DNA from 4 places in the Streptomyces sp. NPDC031210 genome. Region 3 is predicted to be linked to each of the others. Evidence: riboswitches for the same ligand, from Rfam matches in the RefSeq annotation. Region 3 holds a riboswitch; each other region holds the start of a gene.

Region 1 (3,091 bases), on a different contig from region 3:
CGGGGGCGGGTGGGGGACAGAATGCGGCTTTGGCCTGGGCGAACGGTGACATCGTGATTCTCCAGTCGAGCCATGGTGATTAACAGCTCTTGCAAAGCAGATGTCGGCGGTTCAAGTCCGTCTTTGCCCCCGTTGCCCCAGCACGCAAAAGACCCTGTAGCGATCAAGGCGCGGGGTCTTTTCGCGGTCGGGTGGTTTTGGAGATCGACTTCTTGGTGATCGGTGATCGGTGACCGATGAGTCGGGGGCCGTGCGGGGAGCGTGTGCGCTCAGGGTGTCGTCGAGGGCTCTTCGACGTGGGGACGGCTCGACGGGCGGGCCGTGAGGTATGGGCTGGGGTTCCACCGGTTTACGGTTCGCTCGGGCCGGTGCGGGCCGACCAGCGTTTTTCGACGTTGGCCAGGTGCCAGTAGGTGAGGGCCGCGGCCCAGACGATTACGAAGAGGCCGACGATGACGAAGCCGACGTTGTCGAGGTCGAGGGCGGAAATCCAGGTGGTCAGCGGGTCGTTGAGGGCGAGCTTGTCGTGCAGGACGGTTACCAGCTCGATGGTGCCGATGAAGAAGGCGACGGCGATCGACAGGCCGGTGATGGTGAGGTTGTAGAAGACCTTCCGCACCGGGTTGGAGAACGCCCACTGGTAGGCGAAGTTCATGAACGTGCCGTCGAGGGTGTCGAAGAGGCTCATTCCGGCGGCGAACAGCAGGGGCAGGCACAGGACGGCGTACCAGGGGAGGCCGGCCGCGGCGCCGCTGCCCGCCATCACCATCAGCGTCACTTCGGTGGCGGTGTCGAAACCGAGCCCGAAGAGAAAGCCGAGCGGGAACATCTGGCCGGGACGGGAGATCGACCGGGTGAACCGTCCCAGGACGCGGTTCATGAAGCCGCGGGAGTCGAGTTGCTGCTCCAGCTCGCTCTCGTCGAAGCGGCCGTCGCGCATGCCGCGGAAGACCCGCCAGATGCCGGCCAGGGCGACGAGGTTGAGCGCGGCGATGAGGTAGAGGAACGTACCGGAGACGGTCGTGCCGACCGTGCCCAGAATTTGGTGGGTGCGTGAGGAGTCGTTGAGCAGCGTGCCGGCGAGTTGGGCCCCGCCCGCCACCAGCGCGGCCATCACCACGACGACGCTGGAGTGGCCGAGGGCGAACCAGAAACCCACCGAGATGGGTCGCTTGCCGTCGGCCATCAGCTTGCGGGTGGTGTTGTCGATCGCGGCGATGTGGTCGGCGTCGAAGGCGTGCCGCATGCCGAGGGTGTACGCGGTGACGCCGAGCCCGACGCCGAACGCCTGGGTTCCCACGGCGTAGTGGCCCGGGACGACGAGGAGGAAGAGCACGCCGAAGGCGACGACGTGCAGGCCGGCTATGACGGCCATCAGGCCGGCGGTACGGACGGTGTCCTGCCGGCGCCAGCGGAACGGCGTGGCCGCCGTGGGGGCAGGGACGGTTCGGGTATCGGTGGGCAGGGCCATCCGGCGGTCACGCTCCAGCACCTCGTGGATCAGTTCGTGAGATGCCGTGGCCGGTCTCCTGGCTTACGGGTGGCCGCGTCCGGCCCGCCTTCCCGGCCGCGGGCTGCGGTCAGTGGCGCCGTACGCGCGCCGTGCGCATACGGAGAAGGGCCGGAAACTCCCCGATCACAGTGGCGAGGGCCGCTCCGGCCTGGGACCCAAGGTCCGTCACCGGTCTTCCCGAACACCACGGCCCGACCACTCTAGCTGGCAAGGGGGAGAGGGAGGGGGAGAGGGAGAGGGCAGGGGCGCAGGTGGGAGGGCTGCGGGGGCGGGGCGGGTCAGTAGGGCAGGGACGACAGGAAGGTGTGGAGTTCCTGGTCGAAGTGGGCGGTGTTCTCCAGATTGACCATGTGGGCGGCGCCCGGTATGCGGACTCTTCGGGCGCCCGGGACGGCGAGTGCGAGGGCGTGGGCGTTGGCGGATATGTCGCTGCTGTCGAGGTCGCCGTCGAAGACGACGGTCGGTACCCGTATTTCGCCGAGACGGGAGGCCGCGCCCACCTCCAGCGGAATTCCGGTGCCCCGGTCGTCGGCGTGGACTTCGACGTTGGCCTCGGCGGAGGCGCGCAGGCGCTCGCGCAACCCCGGGTGGACGGCGGAAGGTTCGCGGTGCGGTCCGTCCACCCACATGCGCAGGAAATGCTCGACGTAGCGCTCGACGCCGTCCGGAGCCCCGATCGCCGCTACCTGTTCCTTGATGTGCGCCAGGAGGAACGGGTCGGTGAAGGCGCGACCGCTGATGCCCGGTGAGGCCAGTGCGAGAGCCGTGACCCGGTCCGGGTGGGCCAGGGCCGTGTCGAGTGCGACGCGTGCGCCGTGGGAGAGGCCGACGAGGACGGCGCTGGGGACGTCGAGAGCGTCGAGGAGGGCCACGAGGTCGTCGTGGGGGGAGTAGTCCCCGGCGACCGTGGAGGAGAGGCCGTGACCGCGAGCGTCGTAACGGATCGCGCGCAGGCCGGAGTTCACGAGCCAGGCGAACTGTTCGTCCCACATGTGCTGGTCGAGCATGCCACCGTGCAGCAGGACCACGGCGGGACCCGAACCGGCCGTTTCGTAGAACAGCTCGCCGTCTTCGACCGGCACGATGCCGTTGTCGATTTCGGACCAGGCGCTGAAACCGTGGGTCATTCTGCGTGCCGTCCTTGGTGTGGCGGGTAGGGCGGGTGTGAGGAGCGTGGGGGGTGTGGTGGAGCGGGGGGTGGGGCGGGCGGGGTGTCTGGGGTGTCCGTACTGTCGGCTTCCTCCGGGGGAACGCGTGAGCCGTTCGCCAGGTGCCGGAACTCCTCGCCCAGCCTGTCGAGTACGCGCACGGCGGTGCTGACGTCCTCGGCGGTGAGATCGGCCAGGCCGCGCCGCAGCTCCGCGGCCTCCCACTCCTGTATCCCGCGCACCACCTCGCCGCCCTCGGCGGTCAGCCGGATCAGGGAGGAGCGGCGGTGTGCCGGATTCGGCGCCGTGACGACCAGGCCGAGCTCCGCCGCGTGATTCACCCAGCGCTGCACCGGCTGCCGGTCGAGACCCAGGCTCCTGGCCAACTGCGGGACGGTGCGGGGGCCTTCGGCGCGCAGCGCGTCCAGCA
Region 2 (3,091 bases), on a different contig from region 3:
GTGCGGGTGGCGGCGGACTCGTCCAGGCCGAGCGCCTCGCGCAGACCCGGCAGCGCGGTGGTGCCGCCCCAGATCTGCCGGGCGCGCAGGATCGCCAGGACCAGGTTGACCCGGGCCGGGCCCTCGGGCGCGCCGCCCAGGACGTGCAGCCCGTCACGGATCTGGGCGTCCTTGACCTCGCACAGCCAGCCGTCGACGTGCAGCAGGAAGTCGTCGAAGCCGTCGTCGTCGGGGCGGTCCTCAAGCCCCAGGTCGTGGTCGAGCTTGGCGGCCTGGATCAGCGTCCAGATCTGGGCGCGGATGGCGGGCAGCTTGGCCGGGTCCATGGCGGAGATCGCCGCGTACTCGTCGAGGAGTTGCTCCAGGCGCGCGATGTCGCCGTAGGACTCGGCGCGGGCCATCGGCGGGACGAGGTGGTCGACGAGGGTGGCGTGCACGCGGCGCTTGGCCTGGGTGCCCTCGCCCGGGTCGTTGACCAGGAACGGGTAGATCAGGGGGAGGTCGCCGAGCGCGGCGTCCGGGCCGCAGGCGGCGGACAGGCCCGCGTTCTTGCCGGGCAGCCACTCCAGGTTGCCGTGCTTGCCGAGGTGGACCATCGCGTCCGCGCCGAAGCCGCCGTCCTCCTGGGAGGCGGCGATCCAGCGGTAGGCGGCCAAGTAGTGGTGCGACGGCGGCAGATCGGGGTCGTGGTAGATCGCGATCGGGTTCTCGCCGAAGCCGCGCGGCGGCTGGATGAGGATCAGCAGATTGCCGCGGCGCAGGGCCGCGAGGACGATGTCGCCCTCGGGGTCGCGGCCGGGCTCGCCCACGTGGCTGCGGTCGAGGAACATCTCGCCGGGCGGCGGGCCCCAGTGCTCCTCGACGGCCGAGCGGAGCTCCTCGGGCAGCGTCGCGTACCAGCGCTTGTAGTCGGCGGCCGGGATACGGACCGGGTTGCGGCTGAGCTGCTCCTCGGTGAGCCACTCCTGGTCGTGGCCGCCGGCTTCGATGAGGGCGTAGATCAGCTCGTCGCCGTCGCCGGAGGCGAGGCCGGGCACCTCCTCGGCGCCGAAGTCGTAGCCGTCCGCCCGCAGCCGGCGCAGGAGCGCGACGGCGCTGGCCGGGGTGTCCAGGCCGACGGCGTTGCCGATGCGGGAGTGCTTGGTGGGGTAGGCGGACAGGACGAGCGCGAGGCGCTTGTCGGGCGCCGGGATGTGGCGCAGGCGGGCGTGGCGTACGGCGATGCCGGCCACGCGGGCGGCCCGCTCGGGGTCGGCGGCGTAGACCGGCAGGCCGTCCTCGTCGACCTCCTTGAAGGAGAACGGGACGGTGATCAGGCGGCCGTCGAACTCGGGGACGGCGATCTGGGAGGCGGCGTCCAGCGGGGACAGCCCCTCGTCGTTCTCCTCCCAGGAGGCGCGCGAGCCGGTCAGGCACAGCGCCTGGAGGATCGGCACGTCCAGGGCGGCCAGCGCGCCGGCGTCCCAGGACTCGTCGTCGCCGCCGGCGGAGGCCGCGGCGGGCTTGGTGCCGCCGGCGGCCAGGACGGTGGTGACGATGGCGTCGGCCGGCCGCAGCGCGTCGATCAGCTCCGGCTCGGGGGCGCGCAGCGAGGCGACGAACAGCGGCAGCGGGCGGCCGCCGGCGGCCTCGATCTGGGTGCACAGCGCGTCGATGAAGGCGGTGTTGCCGCTCATGTGGTGGGCGCGGTAGTAGAGCACGGCGATGAGCGGGCGGACGGCCGGGCCGGGGGTGACGCTCGCGTCCGCGGCGGCCGGGCGCTCCAGCTCTCCCCAGGTGGGGGCGGGCGCGGGCGGGTCGAAGCCGTGGCCGGTCAGCAGCACCGTGTCGGACAGGAAGCGGGCGAGCTGGTCGAGGTTGGCGGGGCCGCCGTGCGCGAGGTAGGCGTGCGCCTCGGCCGCGGTGCCGACGGGGACCGTGGACTGCTCCATGAGCTGGGCGTCGGGGGCCTGTTCACCGGTCAGGACGATCACCGGCCGGTGCTGGTCCTCGGCGAGCAGCAGGTCCAGGCCCTCCTGCCAGGCGCGGATGCCGCCCAGGAGGCGTACGACGACGAGGTCGGTGCCGTCCAGGAGGGCCGGCAGCTCGGCGAGGTCGAGGCGGGCGGGGTTGGCGAGCCGGTAGGGCACGGGGCCGGCGGCAGCGCGGGCGCTGAGCAGGTCGGTGTCGGAGGTCGACAACAGCAGAAGCATGCGGGCGCAGGCCTTCCTCGGGGTGTCCGCGCCCCGGGTGGTCGGATGGACGGCGGGAGTTCCTGGCTCGCCCGGCGGTGGCCGGATTCACAGTGGCGGGACCGCGCCGGATTCTCACCGGGCTTCCTCCCTAGGGCCCTGGGACCCTGTGCCGTCTGCATAGTAGATCCTGGCCGGTATCGGGCGGGCGGCCCCCTGGAAGGTCGTGGGTATGCTCGCCGCCATGCCGCCCACCTCGCCGAAACCCCCGGGCCCGGGGACCTCCCCCGTACGGGACCGCGGCGACGCCTGCCCCGGTGCGCTGCGGCTGCACCGGGCCGACGACGGCGCCCTGGCACGACTGCGCGTCCCCCTGGGGTTTCTGACGCCGCATCAGCTCTCGGTGCTGGCCGACGCGGCCGACCGGCTCGGCGACGGCCATCTCGGCATCACCTCGCGCGGCAACATCGAGCTGCGCGGCCTCGGCGACGACTGCGGCGGCGAACTGGCTCGGTTGTGGCGGGAGGCCGGCCTGCTGCCCTCCGAGCGGCACGAGCGGGTCCGCAACATGGTCGTCTCACCGCTGACGGGCCTGGACCAAGTGGGCCGCGCGGACGTGCGGTTGTGGGCCGCGCGGCTCGATGCGCTGCTGTGCGCCGAGGAGTGGACGACGGCGTTGTCGGGCCGGTTCCTGTTCGCCGTGGACGACGGGCGCGGGGACGTGGCGGGGCTCGGCGCCGATGTGACCTTGCTCGCAGCAGCGGACGGGCGGGCGCTGGTAGGCGTCGGGGCCCGGGTGGTGTGCCGGGTGGCCGCGGCCGACGCGCCGCGGGCCGCGCTCGCCGCCGCGGAGGCGTTCCTGGCGGCCGCGCGGGAGGCGGGCACCGGCGCCTGGCGCGTGCGGGAGCTGCCCGATGGGC
Region 3 (3,091 bases):
CGGTCGCGTCCGGGCCGATGCGGCCGGTGTCGAAGGGTTTGCCGCCGCCGGCCGTCAGGGTGTGCGGGGCGGAGTCCTCGTTGACGACGGTGATCTTCGCGCCGGGGCGCACGGTGACGGTCGCGGGGGTGAAGCGGAAGTCCTTGATGGTGATCCGCTGCCTCCCCTCCGGGGTCTCGGTGGGCGACCCGGAGGGGTTGGCGGTGGGCGACCCGGAGGGCGTCTCGGTGGGCGACCCGGAGGGCGTCGCGGTGGCACCGGCCCCGCCGCCGCTGTCGGAGCAGGCGGCGAGGGCGGCCAGGCACACGACGGCGGCCAGCGCGGCGAGCCGGGTACGGGGGCGGGGGTCCGGGCGGTGCGTACGGTCCGGGCGGTGGGTGTCGCGCCGGGGCCGGCTGCGCGGGAGCGGCATGGTCTCTCCGTGGTGTCTGGTGGGGTCCCGCGGGGTGGTCAGTAGCCGCCGCCCCCGGTGGAGCTGTCCTCGGCGGACTTCTCGATCTTGTTGCCGGCCTCGTCGAGGACGAACCACTTGGCGCCGAACTGGTCGAGTCCCTGGCCGTTGGTGTCGCCGGGCTGCTTGTCGCCCTGGAAGTAGTAGAGGGGATGGCCGTTGTAGGTGATTTCCTTCGTGCCGCCCTCGCGGGTCGTCGTGCCCAGCAGCGCGCTCTTGACGCCGCCGCCGGCCTTCGGGGTACCGGTGACGGTCGCCGGTGGCCAGGCTTGGGCGCAGCCGCCCGAGCAGGTGGACTTGCCGGCCTTGTCGGCCTCGAAGAGGTAGAGGGTGCGGCCCTGGCCGTCGACGAGGATCTGGCCGAGCCGCCCGGCGCGGGAGGCGACGGTTCCCTCGCCGGGCGAGGGAGAGCCCGACGGCGAGGCGCCCGGGCTCGTGCGGCCGGCGGACGGGGAGGGCTTGCTCGTACCGCCGTCGTCCGAGCATCCGGCCATCCCCGCGGCGACGAGGGCCGTGACCGCGATGACGGCCCCCTTGGCGCTGTTGCGCATCCTTGACACTCCTTCGGTTCCGTCCGCCCCGCCCCTGCGGCGGCGCGCGCGGCCGACCGACGTGCCGCCCACCCCACTAGACACCGGCTACCGCCACCCGGCCATCCGGGCGCGGACGTTCGGCGTATCCGGCGCCTGCTCACCCACGGCAGGGCTTAGGCTGACCGGGCGACTGGTTCGCCCTGCCCGCCAGGCAGGCGCGTCGTAAGAGGGAACCCGGTGGGAATCCGGGACTGCCCCGCAGCGGTGAGTGGGAACGACCGCCGTCATACGCACTGGGCCCGACCGGGTCCGGGAAGCGACGGCCAGTAGATGTCTGCCCCGGCAGACGTGCCCGCGAGTCCGAAGACCTGCCAGCGTCCGTGCGCGCGATCGCGTACGGAGATCCCGGTGACCTCGAGGGCGGGTCGGTGGACGTCTCAGGTGGCGGGCGCGGGCGCACACTCCCACGCTCCGCCCACTTCGCCGTCCTTCGCGCCCTCGACCCGTCCCGGGGTCTGGAGGAGACACGCTCGCGAAGGAGAGTTACGTGATCACCGACTCGACCACCGGCTCCGCGGCCGCCGCCGCCCGGCCCACCGTGCACGGCTATCCGCGCCAGGGCCCGAACCGGGAACTGAAGAAGGCCGTCGAGGGGTACTGGCAGGGCCGTGTCGACGCCGGCGCCCTGCGGGACACCGCCGCCGCGCTGCGCCGCGGCAACTGGCGGGAGCTGGCCGCGGCCGGCATCCGGGAGGTGCCGACGGGCGACTTCTCGTACTACGACCACGTCCTGGACACCAGCGTCATGCTGGGCGCGATCCCCGCCCGGCACCGCGCGGCGGTGGCCGCCGACCCGCTGGACGGCTACTTCGCCATGGCCCGGGGCACGCAGGACGTGGCGCCGCTGGAGATGACCAAGTGGTTCAACACCAACTACCACTACCTGGTACCGGAGTTGGGCCCGGACACGGTGTTCGCGGCGGACTCCCGCAAGCAGGTGGACGAGCTGCGGGAAGCCGTCGCGCTGGGCCTTGAGGGCCGTCCGGTCCTGGTCGGCCCGGTCACCTATCTGCTGCTGGCCAAGCCGGCGCCCGGCGTCGCGGCGGACTTCGAACCGCTGACCCTGCTCGACCGCCTGCTGCCGGTCTACGCCGAGGTCCTCGCCGATCTGCGGGCCGCCGGCGCAAGCTGGGTCCAGTTGGACGAACCGGCGCTGGTACAGGACCGCTCCCCCGCCGAACTGAACGCCGCGGCCCGCGCCTACCGCGACCTGGGCGCGCTCACCGACCGGCCGAAGCTGCTGGTCGCCGCGTACTTCGACCGCCTCGGTGACGCCCTGCCGGTGCTGGCCAAGGCGCCCGTCGACGGTCTCGCGCTCGACTTCACCGGTCCCGCCGCCGCCAACCTCGGTGAGCTGGCGGCGGTCGGCGGGCTGCCCGGCAAGCGTCTGGTCGCGGGGGTCGTCGACGGCCGCAATGTGTGGATCAACGACTTCGAACGGTCGCTGGCCACGCTCGGGACCCTGCTGGGGCTCGCCGACCGGGTCGACGTGGCGTCCTCGTGCTCCTTGCTGCACGTCCCGCTGGACGTCACCGCGGAGCGCGATATCGATCCGCAGGTCGCCCGCTGGCTCGCCTTCGCCCGGCAGAAGACCGCGGAGATCGTCACGCTGGCACGCGGCCTGCACCAGGGAACCGGCGCCATCACGGCCGAACTGAGCGCCAACCGGGCCGACTTGGCCTCCCGGGCCGGCTCCGCGCTCACCCGCGACCCGGTGGTGCGGGCCCGTGCCGCGGCCGTCACGGACGCCGACTGCCGCCGCGCGCAGCCGTACGCCGAGCGGTCCGCGGCGCAGCGCGCCCACCTGCGCCTGCCCGTCCTGCCGACGACGACCATCGGCTCCTTTCCGCAGACCACCGGCCTGCGTACGGCCCGCGCCGCCCTGCGGGCCGGACGGATCTCCGCCGCCGCCTACGAGGAGCGCGTCGCGGCGGAGATCCGGGAGGTCATCGCCTTCCAGGAGAAGGCCGGCCTCGACGTGCTGGTCCACGGCGAGCCCGAACGCAATGACATGGTCCAGTTCTTCGCCGAGCGGCTGACCGGCTAC
Region 4 (3,091 bases), on a different contig from region 3:
AGAGCTCGGGGGGCGCTACCGATCCCTTGGGTGACTATCTCGACTCCCTGGAACGGATCGGGCGGCTCGCCCCGGCCGAGGTTCTGCCCGCCCATCAGCACGCGTTCACCGGAGCGGACCGGCGCGTAAGAGAGCTCATCGCTCACCATGAAGAGCGGTTGTCCGCACTGAGAGCACTGCTCCGCGAACCGCTCACGCCGTGGCAGCTCGCCGTCGCCATGGAGTGGAACCGCCCCTGGGACCAGATCCCCTACGGCTCCCGCACCATCGCCGTCTCCGAAGCCGAGGCGCACCTGCGCCGCCTGGTGAAACTCGGCCGGGCGGAGCGCGTCCCGGGCTCCGACCCCGCGACCTATCTGGCGGTCCCCTTGGGGTGACGCGGCGGCGGTGGGCGCGGCGGCGGGCAGGGGGCGGTGGCGGGCAGGGCGCGGCGGCGGGCAGGGGGCGGGCATGGTTGGCGGCTGGTCGCAGGTGCCCCAGGCCGCCCCCGAGGCCCGGCCCCGTACGTGCGAGCGAGTCCCGGCGGGCCGCCGGTTAAGGTGTGCGGGACAACTTCATTCGTGCCCGATCGGGGGAAGCCGGTGGAAATCCGGCGCTGACCCGCAACCGTGAGGACGGCCCGCCCGCGCACCGCGACCCGCTCGCGGCCCGCACGGCCGCCGCAGCCGGAGCGCCCGTCCGGGCACGACCAAGGCTCCCGCCACCGGACCACCCGCCCCCGCGGGCGGCCGGTCGCGGCACCGTCGAGGAATACGGAGTCGAGCCCGGTGCCACCGGCGCGGATCAACCGATCGGCGCGCGGACGGCCGGCCGAGCGCGGCTGCGTACCACCGCTGCGAACCGACCCGAGAGGCACCCACCGATGGCCCCCGTGGCTCCCATGGCCCCCATGGCCCATTCCTTCGCCGTCCTGGCCCGCCGCACCGCCACGGCACTGGCCACCGCGGCCGTGCTGGGCGCGGCCGCCGCCCCCGCCGCGTTCGCCGACTCCGCCGCGCCCGCCGCCGCCCCCTCCCCGAAGAAGCTGCCCGACGGCCTGTACGGCACGCAGTCCCCCGAGTTCGACGGGGTGTGGCGCCAGTCCCTCGCCCTGCTCGCCCAGGACACCCTCGGCGTGCGGCCCGCGGCGTCGGCCGTCGACTGGCTCACCGGCCAGCAGTGCGCCGACGGTTCGTTCACCGCGTTCCGCGCCGACCCGGCCGCAAAGTGCGACGCCAAAACCATGCGGGACACCAACCAGACGGCCGCCGCCGTCCAGGCGCTGGCCGCGCTCGGCGGGCACGCCGACAGCGTGCGGAAGGCCGTGACCTGGCTGAAGTCCGTACAGAACGACGACGGCGGCTGGAGTTCGCTGCCGGGCTCGCCCAGCGACGCCAACTCCACGTCCGTCGTCATCGGGGCGCTGGTCTCGGCCCGCGTGAAGCCGGAGTCGGTGAAGTCCGCGAAGGGCGGCCGGACGCCGTACGACGCGCTGCCGGCCTTCCAGTTGGGGTGCGACGCGAAGAAGGCCGAACGGGGCGCGTTCGCCTTCCAGCCCAAGGACGGCGCCCTGGTCCCCAACGCCGACGCCACCGCCGCGGCCGCGCTCGGCGCCCGGGGCGCCGGCTTCGTCGTCGAACCGGCCGGCGAGGACGCGAAGAAGCCCGTCGAGCCGCTCGCCTGCGAGGACGGCGGAAAGACGAAGCCCGGGGCGGGCGGGCCGGAGCGGGCCGCGGCGGGCGCCGACGCCTACCTCGTCGCGCAGCTCGACAAGAACGGCCACCACCTGATGTCGGCGATGCCGGGCGCCGAGGACCAGCCCGACGTCGGCAACACCGCCGACGCCGTCGTGGCACTGGCCGCCGGCTCGCACGGCGCCGCCGCCCGGCAGCCGCTGAAGTGGCTGGAGAAGAACTCCGCGGACTGGGCGAAGAAGAGCGGCCCCGCCGCGTACGCGCAGTTGGTCCTCGCCGCCCATGCCACCGGCACCGACCCGCGCTCCTTCGGCGGCACCGACCTGGTCGCCGCGCTCAACGCCACCGGCCCCGAGCCGGCCGGCGGCGCGCGGCCGTCCGCCACGCCGGGGAAGGACGCCGGGTCCGGCACGAAGGACGACGGGGGCGGCGGCGTCTGGTGGATCGTCGGTGTCGGGCTCGCCGCCGGTGCGGGAGTCGGCTTCCTGCTGAGCGGCCGCAAGAAGAAGAACGCGCTCTGATGAGGCTGTTGAGGCGTTCCTCGGTCGCCGGCGCCCTGCTGCTGGCCGGCACGGTCTGCGGCCTGGGCGCCGCGCCCGCGCAGGCGCAGGAATACCGCTACTGGTCGTTCTGGCACAGCAAGGGCGGCTCGTGGGCGTACGCCACCGAGGGCCCGGCCACCGTGCGGCCGGCCGACGGGGCCGTCGAGGGGTTCCGGTTCGCCGTCAGCGCCGACTCCGCCGCGGCGGCCACACCCCGGCCGGACGCCGCCTTCGCCGCGGTGTGCCACGGCACGCCCGCCAAGGGCGGCAGCAAGCGCGTCGGGGTCGTCATCGACTTCGGCACCGCGGCGGACGCACCCGGCGGCGAGACACCGCCCAAGCCCCGCACCGCCTGCGCCCGGGTCCCCGAGGACGCCTCGGCGGGCGACGCGCTGGCCGCCGTGGCCCGGCCCCTGCGCTACGACGCCGACGCGTTGCTGTGCGCCATCGCCGACTACCCGAAGTCGGGGTGCGCCGAGCAGGTGAGCGGGTCGCGGGGCAACCCCACCACGGGGGCGCCCGCCGCTTCCGACGGGGCGGCCGGTGGCGGGGACGACGGCGGCCCGTCCGCCGGGCTGTTCGGCGGCCTGGCGGCCGTCGCCGTACTGGGCGCGGCCGCCGTATGGCAGGCGCGCCGCCGGCGCGGATGAGCGCCCCGCGAGCGACCCGGAGCACCGCGCTGCACGCCGGCGCGTGGTGGCTGTGGGCGCTCGGCCTGGCGACCGCGGCCTCCCGCACCACCAATCCGCTGCTGCTCGGACTGCTGACGGGCGTCGCCGGCTATGTCGTCGCGGCCCGCCGCACGGACGCGCCCTGGGCCCGCTCCTACGGCGCGTTCGTCAAGCTCGGCCTGGTCGTGATCGCCATCCGGCTCGT

What was found. A riboswitch is a leader RNA that binds a small molecule or an ion and turns the genes downstream of it on or off. The one in region 3 is predicted to bind cobalamin.
Region 1: it holds a riboswitch for cobalamin, as region 3 does, so the genes downstream of both, nicT (Nickel transporter NicT) here and metE (5-methyltetrahydropteroyltriglutamate--homocysteine S-methyltransferase) in region 3, are expected to answer to the same signal.
Region 2: it holds a riboswitch for cobalamin, as region 3 does, so the genes downstream of both, cobN (cobaltochelatase subunit CobN) here and metE (5-methyltetrahydropteroyltriglutamate--homocysteine S-methyltransferase) in region 3, are expected to answer to the same signal.
Region 4: it holds a riboswitch for cobalamin, as region 3 does, so the genes downstream of both, ACZ45Z_RS06935 (prenyltransferase/squalene oxidase repeat-containing protein) here and metE (5-methyltetrahydropteroyltriglutamate--homocysteine S-methyltransferase) in region 3, are expected to answer to the same signal.

Annotation. Positions count from the first base shown of each region.
Region 1 covers NZ_JBVIHH010000002.1:680,147-683,237, forward strand. The annotation lists tRNA gene ACZ45Z_RS06720 (tRNA-OTHER) at 37-130, shown strand; gene nicT (Nickel transporter NicT) at 350-1,471, opposite strand; cobalamin riboswitch at 1,503-1,717, opposite strand; gene ACZ45Z_RS06730 (alpha/beta fold hydrolase) at 1,792-2,640, opposite strand; gene ACZ45Z_RS06735 (MarR family winged helix-turn-helix transcriptional regulator) at 2,637-3,091, opposite strand, start outside.
Region 2 covers NZ_JBVIHH010000015.1:90,184-93,274, forward strand. The annotation lists gene cobN (cobaltochelatase subunit CobN) at 1-2,192, opposite strand, end outside; cobalamin riboswitch at 2,233-2,357, opposite strand; gene ACZ45Z_RS25660 (cobalamin biosynthesis protein CobG) at 2,416-3,091, shown strand, end outside.
Region 3 covers NZ_JBVIHH010000012.1:207,716-210,806, reverse strand. The annotation lists gene ACZ45Z_RS22755 (cupredoxin domain-containing protein) at 1-412, opposite strand, end outside; gene ACZ45Z_RS22750 (COG4315 family predicted lipoprotein) at 451-1,002, opposite strand; cobalamin riboswitch at 1,158-1,374, shown strand; gene metE (5-methyltetrahydropteroyltriglutamate--homocysteine S-methyltransferase) at 1,532-3,091, shown strand, end outside.
Region 4 covers NZ_JBVIHH010000002.1:724,019-727,109, reverse strand. The annotation lists gene ACZ45Z_RS06940 (MBL fold metallo-hydrolase) at 1-377, shown strand, start outside; cobalamin riboswitch at 515-641, shown strand; gene ACZ45Z_RS06935 (prenyltransferase/squalene oxidase repeat-containing protein) at 890-2,194, shown strand; gene ACZ45Z_RS06930 (SCO2322 family protein) at 2,194-2,865, shown strand; gene ACZ45Z_RS06925 (energy-coupling factor transporter transmembrane component T) at 2,838-3,091, shown strand, end outside.